DNA from 4 places in the Bradyrhizobium sp. P5_C12 genome. Region 1 is predicted to be linked to each of the others. Evidence: predicted binding sites of a transcription regulator. Region 1 holds the regulator's gene; each other region holds the start of a gene.
The links. Region 1 encodes PhoB, which activates phosphate uptake and scavenging genes when phosphate is short. Its sites were predicted from a motif close to TGTCATNNANCTGTCAT; they were not measured.

Region 1 (3,273 bases):
CCAGAAGCCGACGCCGTTCCCGATGACGATCTACGAGAACATCGCTTTCGGCATCCGTCTCTATGAGAAGATCTCGAAGTCCGAGATGGACGACCGCGTCGAGAAGGCGCTGCGCGGCGGCGCGCTGTGGAACGAGGTCAAGGACAAGCTCAATGCGTCCGGCCTGTCGCTCTCCGGCGGCCAGCAGCAGCGCCTCTGCATCGCCCGCACGGTGGCGGTGCGGCCCGAGGTGATCCTGTTCGACGAGCCCTGCTCGGCGCTGGACCCGATCTCGACCGCCAAGGTCGAGGAGCTGATCCAGGAGCTCTCCGAGAACTACACGATCGCCATCGTCACCCACAACATGCAGCAGGCGGCCCGCGTCTCCGACAAGACCGCCTTCATGTATCTCGGCGAGTTGATCGAGTTCGACGACACCAGCAAGATCTTCACGTCGCCGACCGATCGGCGTACGCAGGATTACATCACCGGCCGGTTCGGCTGAGGAGACAGGATATGGCTTCCGAACATACCGCAAAGGCCTTCGACACCGACCTCCAGGAGCTTACGCGCCTGGTCGCGGAGATGGGCGGGATTGCCGAGCGCATGATCGTCGATTCCGTCGATGCGCTGATCCGCCGCGACGTTGCGCTCGGCCAGCGCGTGGTCGCGACCGACGTCGAGATCGACGCGCTCCAGAAGAAGATCGAGGAGCGCGCCGTGCTCACCATCGCCCGCCGCCAGCCGATGGCGGTCGATCTGCGCGAGATCGTCGGCGCCATGCGCGTCGCGACCGATCTCGAGCGCATCGGCGATCTCGCCAAGAACATGGGCAAGCGCGTCGCGGCGCTGGAGACGGATTTCCATCCGCTCAAGCTGTTCCGCGGCCTCGAGCACATGACCGACCTCGTGCAGCAGCAGGTCAAGTCGGTGCTGGACGCCTATGCCGCGCATGATCTGCCGGCGGCGATGGCGGTGTGGAAGGGCGACGAGGAAGTCGACGCCATCTGCACCTCGCTGTTCCGCGAGCTCCTCACCTACATGATGGAGGATCCGCGCAACATCTCGTTCTGCATTCACCTGATGTTCTGTGCCAAGAACATCGAGCGGATCGGCGACCACGCCACCAACATCGCCGAGACCGTATTCTACATGATCGAAGGTCAGGCGATGACCGACAAGCGACCGAAGGGCGACATGACGACCTTCGCCACGACGGTCCCGAACACTTAAGGCTTGAGGAGCGACGACCACATGGGCGCACGCATTATGGTGGTTGAGGACGAGGAAGCCCTGACCGAGCTTCTCCGCTACAACCTCGAAGGCGACGGCTATGACGTCGAGACGGTGATGCGCGGCGACGACGCCGACACCCGCCTCAAGGAGCATATCCCCGACCTGATCGTACTCGACTGGATGCTGCCAGGGCTGTCCGGCATCGAGCTGTGCCGGCGGCTGCGCACCCGGCCCGAGACCAAGCAGCTTCCGATCATCATGCTCACCGCCCGCGGCGAGGAGAGCGAGCGGGTGCGCGGGCTTGCGACCGGCGCCGACGACTACATCGTCAAGCCGTTCTCGGTGCCGGAGCTGCTCGCGCGCGTGAAGGGCCTGCTCAGGCGCGCCAGCCCGGAGCGGTTGGCCACCGTGCTCGCCTTTGGCGACATCGAGCTCGATCGCGACAAGCGCCGCGTGGCGCGCTCGGGCCGTCCGATCGATCTCGGCCCGACCGAATATCGCCTGCTGGAGTTCTTCCTGGAGCATCCCGGTCGCGTGTTCTCGCGCGAGCAGCTGCTCGACAGCGTCTGGGGCCGCGACATCTATATCGACGAACGCACCGTCGACGTGCACATCGGTCGCCTGCGCAAGCTGCTCAATCTCGGCCGCGAACAGGACCCGATCCGCACCGTGCGCGGCGCCGGCTACGCGCTGGACGATCGCTTCGCGAAGGCGGAGCAGACGTAGGCTAGAGCGAGTTGGTTTGGCGAGCTGTCGCCACGATATCGGTGTCGTCCCGGCGAAGGCCGGGACCCATAACCCGAGGACGCAATTGTTTGTGCGAGAAGGGTAACTCCGAATCCCTGTAACCACATCTGCTGGTGGTTATGGGTCCCGGCCTTCGCCGGGACGACATCGGAGTGTGTCGAGCCGCCATCGTGTGATGGCGGCATTTTAACGGACGACTATATCCGCTAACTCACCGCGGGCCCGGCTTGGCCGGTGCGCGCCGGCGATCGGCCGCCGGCTGGTACGCGACACGCGAGTGCTGGGCGCAATAGGGAAGGCCCGACAGCGCCTTGCCGCCGCAGAAGAAGAAATCCGGGCTCGAGGGATCGCCGACCGGCCAGTGGCAGGTCGCCTCGTTCAATTCCAGCAGCGACAGCCGCTGGCTCATCGGCACCACGTTGTCGTAGGTGACCGGCTCGGCCTCCACCTCGACCTCGAAGGCCTGCGCCAACGCGGTGTTGCCGCGCGAGATCGGGCGGCTCACCCGCATCATGTGCTGTGCCGGACGCGCCTTACGCGGCCGGGGCGCGGCCGAAGAGGGGCTCTTGGCGCGGCCGGACAGGCCAAGCCTGTGCACCTTTCCGATCACGGCGTTGCGGGTCACATTGCCGAGCTCCGCCGCGATCTGGCTGGCCGAAAGTCCGGCCTCCCAGAGCTTTTTCAGCTGCTCGACGCGATCATCGGACCAGGTCAAAACCGTCATTGCACCCTTTCCCTCGCTGCGCGCCTGCCATATCGGGGCCTCACAGCGAATGCCTAAGCCTTGAAAAACCCGTGCCGCCAGAATCCCTTAAGGCTCGCCGGGCGCGCGAAGTGCGCCCGAACGTTTACGCCGGTACATGAGGACTTAGAGATCAGAACCGCCTGCACGAGATGTCGTATCTGACAAGCCAAACGCTACAATATGGCGTGACTCACGCGCAAGAGTCCGCCGACTCGCTTCCACATGTTCCGTGGCCAAAAAACCGCAAAATCGACACCGCAAGACTACGGATTCAGCGTTTCGTGAGGCTTTCCGGGCGGCATTGACACCCGTTTTACCAGGCATAAGATAGTGACGCGTGCCGCCCTTAAAAGGCGGCACGTTTCGTTTTCCGGGCCGGTCAATGGTGCGTTGCGTGATGCACGCTCAGTCCGTCCGCAACATCCAAGTGACCGTCATGACCAACAGCGCAGCGCCGCATTTGCTCCCCGTTTTCGCCAGGGCCGACCTCGGTTTTGAGCGCGGCGAAGGCTGCTGGCTGATCGCGACCAACGGCGACCGCTATCTCGATTTCACCTCTGGCGTGG
Region 2 (3,273 bases), on a different contig from region 1:
AGCCACCCGCGATTTCAATACGGGATTGTCTGGCTTCGCCGGTTTGGATCGGGTAAACGCCTGTACGCGCAACAGAAAAATGTGACGTCAACTACGGCAATTGGCCTGACATGATAAATGCTTCCTTAACGGAAAACGGCCTTGGCGCCCGCTTCGAGGCTCGGATGCCATCGGCGGTTCCAGCGGATATCCTGTACAACCATGGATAGGGTCGACTGCGTCGTCATCGGAGCCGGCGTGATCGGGCTCGCGGTGGCGCGAAAGCTGGCGCAGGCCGGCCGCGAGGTGATCGTGCTCGAGGAAGCCGAGGCCATCGGCACCGTCACCTCCTCGCGCAACAGCGAGGTGATCCATGCCGGCATCTACTACCGCGCCGGGAGCTGGATGGCGCGCATGTGCGTCGACGGCAAGCACGCGCTCTACCGCTACTGCGCCGAGCGCGGCATCCCCCACAAGAATTGCGGCAAGCTGATCGTCGCGACCAGTGCCAGGGAAACCGAGAAGCTGCAATCGATCAAGGCGCATGCCGAGGCCAATGGTGTCCTCGACATGCAGCTGCTCCCGGGGGAAGCGGCGCGCGCACTGGAGCCGGCGCTAGCCTGCGACGCCGCCCTGCTCTCGCCTTCGACGGGCATCATCGACAGCCATGCCTACATGCTGTCGCTGCGCGGCGAGGCCGAGGCGGCGGGCGCGGCCTTCGCGTTTCACACGCCGATGATCCGCGCCAAGGCGGCGGGCGGCGTCATCGAGATCGACGCCGGCGGCGAAGCGCCGATGACCTTGCAATGCGGCCTGCTGGTCAACGCGGCCGGCCTCTCGGCGACGACGGTGGCGCGCAGCATCGACGGCATGCCACTGGATCGGATTCCGCCGGCCTATCTCGCCAAGGGAAATTATTTCAGTTGCAGCGCCAAGGCGCCGTTCTCGCGCCTGATCTATCCGGTGCCGGAGCCCGGCGGGCTCGGCGTGCATCTGACGCTGGACATGGCAGGCCAGGCGCGTTTCGGCCCGGACGTCGAGTGGATCGAGACGATCGACTACGCGGTCGATCCCTCGCGCGCCGAGCGATTCTATCCGGCGATCCGCAGATATTGGCCGACGCTGCCCGATGGCGCGTTGATGCCGAGCTATTCGGGCATTCGTCCGAAGATCGTGCCGCCGGCCGTCGCCACGCAGGATTTCCTGATGCAGGGTCCGCGCGACCATGGCGTCGAAGGCCTGATCAATCTGTTCGGCATCGAATCGCCGGGATTGACGTCGTCGCTCGCGATCGCGGACCACGTCGCCGAGTTCGCAGGCATCTAAAGCGTTTTCGAGCGAAGTGGATACCGGTTCGCGTAAAGAAAAAGAAAACGCGTCCAAACAAGAATCTGGAGCCATTCCCGTTCCGATTCCATCGGAACGGGAATGGCTCCAGGCACCGCGCAACAATGATCGCGCACCCTGCAACAGGGATGAGCGCAAAAGCTCTCATCCCTGCGTGAAAGGGTGCGATCAAACTCTACGCTGATACGGGGGTTACTTTACTAGTGAAGCGTGTCGCCGGTGTGCTTCAGACGCTCGATCTGGTCCTTGACCATCAACTTCCGGCGCTTCAACTCAACAATTTGCAGGTCGTCTGTTGAAAGGTGCACGAGAGCTTCGTGCAATTCGTTTTCGAGAGTTTTGTGCTTCCGTTCCAATTCAACCAGATGTGCCTGAATTGTCATTCGAAACCTCCTCGGTAGGGGTGACCTTGGATTCGATCCGGACAGCGAAGTGTACATCACCGATTCGTTCTGTCGATGGGTATCCGTCGTCGCAGTGTCATTTTTGAAAATTCATATGTAACGAAGCGTGAGTAATGGAACCGCTCTGGAAAAATCCATGATATCAATGCGCTTGCGCGGCGCGATCGCGATCCACGGAAAATATCTTGCGGGAGATCCGTGAGCGACGGTCCGAGATCGCTTGCGATCAAGCCGCGCAAGGACGATAATTTCCACAGGGCATCCACAGCCTTAATCTCAAGCCTATCGGTTTTTCGGCCACCGCAGACATGACCAATGAAGATGCGCGCGAACTCGAATCCGAGCTCGCCCGGTTGCACCAGGAACACCGAGATCTCGATGCGGCGATCGATGCACTGCATCAATCGCCTGCCCCCGACCTATTGCGGTTACAGCGGTTGAAGAAACGCAAGCTGTTGTTGCGCGACCGCATTGCGTTCATCGAAGACCAGATCACGCCCGACATCATCGCCTGATCCACAGCCAGGGCCTCGTGCGGCCGCCCGCCGCGCCGGAATCCGCTTGACTCGAAAAGAACAAAATAGGAACATTTCAGCCCAGCCGCTCCCCAAGAAGACGCCCAGCAAACGCCCAGGAAGACGCCCATGTCAGCAACCGTTCTCTTCGACAACAGTCACTATGAACAAGCCTGCGATCAGGCGATCGCGATGTGCGACGGCAATCTGCGCAGCACGATCAAGGCGCTGATCATGGCCAACGAATATCTGGAAGCCGAACTCGAGGAATTGCAGGCGGCGATTTCGGCCGGCTGCATTCCGGAGACCTCACGCAGCAAGATGCGGAGCAAGAGCAGCGCCGCCTGACTTCAGCACTTTCTGACTTCAGCACTTTCTGACTTCAGCACTTTCTGACTTCAGCACTTTCTGACTTCAGCACTTGGAGCAACGCCATGTCGGACGTGACCTATTACGTTGCAATGCCCTTCCTGATCGATGACGATGGATCGCCGGTCGCGGGCGCGGCCGAGGAATGTCAGTCCTCGGTGGCCGCGCTGCGGCGCGCCGAGATTCTGGCACGCGGCGCCGGCCACATCGGCGCAGTCGCATTCAGCCGCAGCGGCGATCCCATGACCGGTGAATTCGGCGACGCGACGCTGCTGCGCAAATTCGGCAACGTGCCGGAAGACCTCGCCACGCTCTGATTGTTGTGTTTGAGCATGAGCTCCGCGCAAACGCGTTCCGCGTTTGTCGCGCGGGAAAACCGCTGCACACTTTGCGCTAGCGCGGCCCTCCGGGTCCGGATCGTGCTCTAGCTGCTGACGAGCCTGATCCGCGGCTCATGCCGCCGCTGCGCCTTGCGGACATACATGGCGGCGTCTGCCTCCTCCAGAGCACGACCTGCATCGGATTGCGGGCCGAGCAGCGCGACGCCGGCGGAAGCGCCCGCAGTCACGCGCTGACCGCGGAAGACGAAGGACAATTCGTCGACCGCCTGCTCGAAGATCGCAGCCTTCGCCTTGGCATCGGTCTCGCTGAGATTCCAC
Region 3 (3,273 bases), on a different contig from region 1:
GTCCGCCATCACGGCGAGCAGCAGCGCGAACGACAGCGACGACACGGCGATCGCAAACGAGAAGAAGAAGGTCCGGACGATCGCCTCGAAATAGGCGGGGTCCTTGAACAGCTCGATGTAATTCTCGAACCAGACAAAGGTGCTCGACAGACCAAAGGCATCCTGGAGCAGGAAGGACTGGATCACCGCCTGCAGGGCAGGCCAGTAAAAGAAAATCAGGACGATCGCGAGCTGCGGCGCAACCAGCGCGTAGGGCAATAGCTTCGATTGAAAAATGGCTTGCTTTTGCATGATGGGCGGCGCCGGCAGGCCGTGTGGTCTGCCGGCGCCTTCGCCTTATTTTACGGCGGTCTTTTCGAACTGCCGCAGCATCGTGTTGCCGCGCTCGACGGCGGCGTCGAGCGCCTGCTTGGCGGTCTTCTTGCCGGCCAGCGCCTGCTCGATCTCTTCCGACCAGACGTCACGGAGCTGAACCATGTTGCCGAGGCGCAGGCCACGCGAGTTCTCGGTCGGCTCCTTGTTGGTCAGCTCCAGCAGCGGGGTCTCGAGATAGGGCTGGTCCTTGTAGAAGCCCTCTTCCTTCGCCTTGGCATAGGCCGCCTTGGTGATCGGCAGATAGCCCGAGGCCTTGTGGATATAGACCTGGCGATCGGTGTCCGAGAGGAAGGTCAGGAACTTCGCGACGCCCTTGTATTCGTCGGCCGACTTGCCGCCCATCACCCACAGCGAGGCGCCGCCGATGATCGAGTTCTGCGGCGCGCCCTTGGCGTCCGGATAATACGGCATCGGCACGGCGGTGAAGTTGAACTTGGCCTGCGCCTTGACGTTGCCGAAGAACGCCGACGAGGTCAGGTAGATCGGGCATTCGCCCGACGTGAAGCGGCCTTCGCCGGTGTTGGTGCGGCCGGCATAGTCATAGACCTTGGTCTTCTGGAGCTCGACCAGGTTTTCGAGATGCTTGACCTGGAGCGGTCCGTTGAACTCCAGCACGGTGTCGAAGCCGTCGAGGCCGTTGGCCTTGCTGGCCAGCGGCACGTTGTGCCAGGCGGAGAGCTGCTCGAGATTGACCCAGGTGATCCAGGAGCCGGAGAAGCCGCAGGTGTCGTGACCGGCCGCCTTCAGCTTCTTGCCGGCCTCGAACACTTCAGGCCAGGTCTTCGGAATCTCGACATTGGCCTTCTTGAGCTCGTCGAGATTGACCCACATCACGGTCGAGGACGAGTTGAAGGGGAACGACAGCATCTCGCCCTTCGAGGTCGAATAGTAGCCYGTGATGGCGGGCAGGTAGATCTTGGGATCGAACTTCTCGCCGGCGTCGGCCATCAGCTTGTAGACCGGCTTCACGGCGCCGGTCGCAGCCATCATGGTCGCGGTGCCGACTTCGAACACCTGCATGATGTGCGGCGCGTTGCCGGCGCGGAACGCCGCGATGCCGGCGTTCATCGTGTCGGGATAGTTGCCCTTGTAGGTCGGGATCACCTTGTAGTCGGCCTGCGACGCGTTGAAGTCGGTGGCGAGCTTGACGATGACGTCGTTGTTGGCGCCGGTCATCGCGTGCCACCACTGGATTTCAGTCACGGCCAAGGCCGGCGACGCGCCCAAGCCAACCATGGCTGCAACAGCGGCAGCCGCTCCAAAGTGTCGAAGAGCCATCAAGTAAACCTCCCTTGGGCCGTCAATAAAGAAGCGCTTGCGCTAGCAGCGCCATATGACGTTCACATGACTGTGTATGCGGCCGAAACGAAAGCGGCAAGCGCTGGAAAAGGGAAGCCGTCAATTAGGCGAAGGCGGAGCGTGCGGCCGCATCCGTTCGCGGTGCACATGCGTGCCCGCGCCGCAGTGCGGCATCGCTAGAGTGAGGTTGACGCTCGGCCCGCGGGCTCGAAAACCTCTCCCGCTTGCGGGAGAGGTCGGCGCGTAGCGCCGGGTGAGGGTTCTATCCTCTGGGGGAATCTCACTGCGGAGGCACCCTCTCCCCAGCCCTCCCCCGCAAGCGGGGGAGGGAGCGCACCTGCGCTGCCGCTCGATTACGTCTGATCGCCTAGCGCTTGCGCTCGGGCCCGCAGACCACGCCCTTCTCGACCATCGCGTCGATCTCGGCCTTGGAATATCCGAACTCGCCCAGCACCTCCTGGGAGTGCTGGCTGAATTTCGGCGGCAGGCGGCGCAGGCTCGGCTTGCTGCGATCGAGCCGGATCGGCGAGGCGACGCCCTTGTACCAATCCTTCTCGATAATATCGCCGCGGTGGATCGTGTGCGGATTGGTCAACGCCTGGTCGATCTTCTGCACCGGGCCGGCGGGCAGGCCGGCGGCGAGCAGGCGATTGCACAGCGGCTCGGCCTCGTGCTGGCTGAACACGGCGGCGAGCTCGGCGCGCAGTGCCTCGCGATTGGCGATGCGATCCTTGTTGCGGGCGAAGCGCGGGTCGGTGCCGAGCTCGGGCTTGCCGATCTCCTTGGCGAGCTTGCGGAAGGTGCCGTCATTGCCGACGCCGATGAAGATGTTGTCGGTCCTGGTCGGGAAGATCGCGTAAGGCACGAGGTTGGGGTGCTCGTTGCCGGTGAGGCCGGGCGGCTTGCCATGCATGAAATAGTTCGCGGTGTGCGGATGCATGATGGCGAGGCCGGTCTCGTACAGCGTCGTCTCCAGGAACTGGCCCTTGCCCGAGCGCTGCCGCTCCGACAGCGCCATCAGGATGCCGATCGCCGCATAGAGCCCGGTGGTGATGTCGACCAGTGGCACGCCGATCCGCATTGGGCCGCTCTCGGGCGAGCCGGTCGCCGCGATCATGCCGGTCATGGCCTGGATGATGGCGTCGTAGCCGGGATTGCCGCCGCGCGGACCGTCGGCGCCGAAGCCGCAGATCCGGCAATGCACCAGGCGCGGGAATTTCTTGCTCAGCACGTCGTTGCCGATGCCCCACTTCTCCAGCGTGCCCGGCTTGAAATTCTCGATCAGGACGTCGGCCGTCTCCAGCATCTTGAGCAGCACGACACGGCCGCCCTCGGAGGCGAGGTCGAGGCCGATCGAGCGCTTGTTGCGGTTGATGCCGACGAAATAGGCCGCGTCCTCCTCGTGGAAGGGAGGGCCCCAGTCGCGCACCTCGTCGCCCGCCGGCGGCTCGACCTTGATCACGTCGGCGCCGTGGTCGGCGAGAATCTGGGTGCAGTAGGGACCACCGAGCACGCGCGTGAGATCGATGACGCGCAGTCCGCTCATTGCGCCCAAAACGGCTTCAGAACCCGCGGCTTCAGAACTCATGCCTTCGCTTC
Region 4 (3,273 bases), on a different contig from region 1:
TGGGTCAGGCCGCACGCCATGATGAAGACCGCGAACGCCCAGTAGAGCCAGCCGAACTGGAGATCGCGCCGCTTGGTGACGAGGATCGTCAGCGCGAACGGGATCGAGAAATAGGCAGCGGCGATGAGGGCGTCGGAGACGACATGGAGCCAGATCAGTTCGGGCTCCCACAACAGGCAGATGCCGTGCGGTGAAAACATCGACGAGTCGAGCAGACGTTGGAAGTAGGCCCACATGATTCCACCCGAGAGGGTTCCGGGCCTGGGGCGGCCCGCAACGTTGGTGTCGCTGGAAGGTTCCAGCACCAACGTCTCACTCATCGATGTGAACGCCAAGGGCCAAGGCCGCATCAAGGCTATGTTTTGCAGCCTGTGCACGATTGCGGCTCGACAATGCCGCGCCCAATCGCCACCTGATTCGCCGGCGCGAGCGTCGGTGCCGGGAATCACGGCTGCCGCGGCCGGTCCGGCTTGCTGGCGTTTCCTGGTCGCGCTAGGACAGGCCATGGCGATGTTAGTATCAAGCGAATGGATCCGGCGATGACGACACCCGTGGCGCTCACCATCGCAGGCTCCGATTCGAGCGGCGGCGCCGGCATCCAGGCCGACCTGAAGACCTTTGCCGCGCTCGGCGTCTACGGCGCCTCCGCCATCACGGCCTTGACGGCGCAGAACACCAAAGGCGTCACCGGCATTCACGCGGTGCCCGCCGGGTTCGTCACCGCGCAGATCGACGCGGTATTCTCCGATCTCGACGTCGGCGCGGTGAAGATCGGCATGGTGGCGCAGGCGGCCAGCATCGATGCGATCGCGGCCGCGTTGTCGCGCTGGGCGCCCCGGCACGTCGTGCTCGATCCCGTGATGGTCGCGACCTCCGGCGATCGCCTGCTGGCCTCGGAGGCCGTGGACGCGTTGCGCACGAAACTGATGCCGCTGGCCTCGGTGATCACGCCCAACCTGCCGGAGGCCGCCGCGCTGCTCGACGCGCCGGTCGCGCGCGGCGAGGCCGAGATCGAAAGCCAGGGGCACCGCCTGCTCGCGCTCGGTTGTCGCGCGGTCCTGATCAAGGGCGGGCACGGGGAGGGCGCCGAGAGCATCGACTATCTCGTGAGTTCAGCGGGGACGATCGCGCTCGCGGCTCCCCGCGTGGCCACCAAAAATACCCATGGCACCGGCTGCTCGCTGTCCTCGGCGGTCGCAGCGGGCCTCGCCAGGGGCGAGGACCTCGAGCGCGCGGTGCGCAATGCCAAGGCCTGGATCAGCGCGGCGATCGCCGCCGCCGACCGCTTCAGCGTCGGCCACGGCTACGGGCCGATCCATCATTTCCACAAATTTTACTGACGCGGGCTTTGCGCGGCGCGACGGCCGCGCCCGTTAACCAATAAGGCCATGGGCTTCCGGGCTTTTGCGGGCAACCATTGCGGCGCCATGTCGCCTGATTGTCGCATGCGACTGATATTCGCGGGGGGAGCGAGGCGAGGCGTGATTCGTATCTGAGGGTGCCTCAAAGGTTCAATTGGTCATCCCCCTGTCACGGGACATTGTTACAGGCTGTCGCATGGGAAGTTACGATGTGAGTGACGAGAGCCCTGAAAGGCGCTTTCGCACGTTGTTCATCTCCGACGTTCATCTCGGAGCCCGGGGTTCACAAGCCGACCTTCTGCTGGACTTCCTGCGTTACCACGACGCCGATACGATCTATCTGGTCGGCGACATCGTCGACGGCTGGGCGCTGAAATCGAGCTGGCACTGGCCGCAATCGCATAACGACCTGGTCCAGAAGCTTTTGCGCAAGGCGCGCAAGGGCGCCAAGGTCATCTACATTCCCGGCAATCACGACGAATTCCTGCGCAACTATTACGGCACGCATTTCGGCGGCATCGACGTGGTCGAGAACACCGTCCACACCGGTGCGGACGGCAAGCGCTATCTCGTCATCCACGGCGACATCTTCGACCTCGTGGTCCAGAACGCGCGCTGGCTCGCCCATCTCGGCGACAAGGCCTACGACTTCGCGATCCAGATGAATCGCTTCGTCAACTTCTTCCGCCGCCTGTTCGGTGTGCCCTACTGGTCGCTGTCGCAATGGGCCAAGCAGAAGGTCAAGAATGCCGTCAACTATATCGGCGCGTTCGAGCAGGCGCTCGCTGCCGAGGCGCGGCGTCACGACGCCGACGGCGTGATCTGCGGCCATATCCACTACGCCGTGATCCGCGACGAGGGCGGTATCCGCTACATGAACTGCGGCGATTGGGTGGAGAGCTGCACCGCGCTGGTCGAGCATGACGACGGCCATTTCGAGATCATCACCTGGGCGGATCAACTGCAAAAGGCAGTTCCGGTCGCGCCGGTGGCGGCAAGGGCCGCTTGATGCGCATCCTGGTCGCGACCGACGCCTGGCACCCGCAAGTCAATGGTGTGGTTCGGACGCTGACCAAGCTCGCTGACGCCGCCAAGGGGCTCGGCGTCGAGTTCACGTTCCTGACGCCGCAATCGTTCCGCACCTTCGCGATGCCGAGCTATCGCGACGTCCGGCTGGCGATGCCGCGGCCGGCGAAGATCGCGAAGCTGATCGCGGAAGCCCGTCCCGACAGCATCCATATTGCGACGGAAGGGCCGATCGGCCTGATGGTCCGCCGCTATTGCCGCCAGCGCAAGCTGCCGTTCACGACCAGCTTCCACACCCGCTTCCCCGAATATGTCCGCGCCCGGGTGCCGGTTCCGGAATCCCTGATCTGGCGGGCGCTGCGCCGTTTCCACGGGGCAAGCCGGGCCGTGATGGCGGCCACGCCGGCGCTGGCCCGCGAGCTCGGTGAGCGCGGCTTTGCCAATGTCGTGCTGTGGCCGCGCGGCGTCGACACCAGCCTGTTCCATCCCCGCGCCATCGATCTCTGCCTGCCCGCGCCGGTGTTCCTCTCGGTCGGCCGGGTCGCAGTGGAGAAGAATCTCGAAGCGTTCCTCGACCTCGACCTGCCCGGCACCAAGGTGATCGTCGGCGACGGCCCGGCGCGCGCCGCGCTGGAGGAGGCTTATCCCGACGCGATCTTCCTGGGGCAAAAGCACGGCGAGGAACTGGCGGACATCTATGCGGCGGCCGATGTCTTCGTGTTTCCCAGCAAGACCGACACGTTCGGCCTGGTCCTGCTCGAGGCGCTGGCGAGCGGCCTGCCGGTCGCGGCCTTCCCGGTGAAGGGACCCGGCGACGTGATCGGCGATGCGCCGGTCGGCGCCCTCGATCAGGATTTGCGCAGCGCCTGCTTTGCCGCGCTCGACG

Region 2: ACXJMY_RS15975 (YdcH family protein) is a predicted target of PhoB. The motif match lies at 1,794-1,810, and genes of this name have one in related genera.
Region 3: ugpB (sn-glycerol-3-phosphate ABC transporter substrate-binding protein UgpB) is a predicted target of PhoB. The motif match lies at 1,709-1,725, and genes of this name have one in related genera.
Region 4: ACXJMY_RS25510 (UDP-2,3-diacylglucosamine diphosphatase) is a predicted target of PhoB. The motif match lies at 1,518-1,534, and genes of this name have one in related genera.

Annotation. Positions count from the first base shown of each region.
Region 1 covers NZ_JBFULU010000010.1:147,542-150,814, forward strand. The annotation lists gene pstB (phosphate ABC transporter ATP-binding protein PstB) at 1-484, shown strand, start outside; gene phoU (phosphate signaling complex protein PhoU) at 496-1,212, shown strand; gene phoB (phosphate regulon transcriptional regulator PhoB) at 1,234-1,941, shown strand; gene ACXJMY_RS12305 (GcrA family cell cycle regulator) at 2,174-2,686, opposite strand; gene ACXJMY_RS12310 (acetylornithine transaminase) at 3,144-3,273, shown strand, end outside.
Region 2 covers NZ_JBFULU010000015.1:63,682-66,954, reverse strand. The annotation lists gene ACXJMY_RS15980 (NAD(P)/FAD-dependent oxidoreductase) at 202-1,305, shown strand; gene ACXJMY_RS15975 (YdcH family protein) at 1,527-1,709, opposite strand; gene ACXJMY_RS15970 (YdcH family protein) at 2,039-2,245, shown strand; gene ACXJMY_RS15965 (hypothetical protein) at 2,375-2,593, shown strand; gene ACXJMY_RS15960 (hypothetical protein) at 2,680-2,931, shown strand; gene ACXJMY_RS15955 (GGDEF domain-containing protein) at 3,039-3,273, opposite strand, start outside.
Region 3 covers NZ_JBFULU010000005.1:253,657-256,929, reverse strand. The annotation lists gene ugpA (sn-glycerol-3-phosphate ABC transporter permease UgpA) at 1-291, opposite strand, end outside; gene ugpB (sn-glycerol-3-phosphate ABC transporter substrate-binding protein UgpB) at 337-1,653, opposite strand; gene ACXJMY_RS06910 (CaiB/BaiF CoA transferase family protein) at 2,042-3,262, opposite strand.
Region 4 covers NZ_JBFULU010000032.1:69,116-72,388, reverse strand. The annotation lists gene ACXJMY_RS25520 (PAS domain S-box protein) at 1-320, opposite strand, end outside; gene thiD (bifunctional hydroxymethylpyrimidine kinase/phosphomethylpyrimidine kinase) at 540-1,340, shown strand; gene ACXJMY_RS25510 (UDP-2,3-diacylglucosamine diphosphatase) at 1,558-2,370, shown strand; gene ACXJMY_RS25505 (glycosyltransferase family 4 protein) at 2,370-3,273, shown strand, end outside.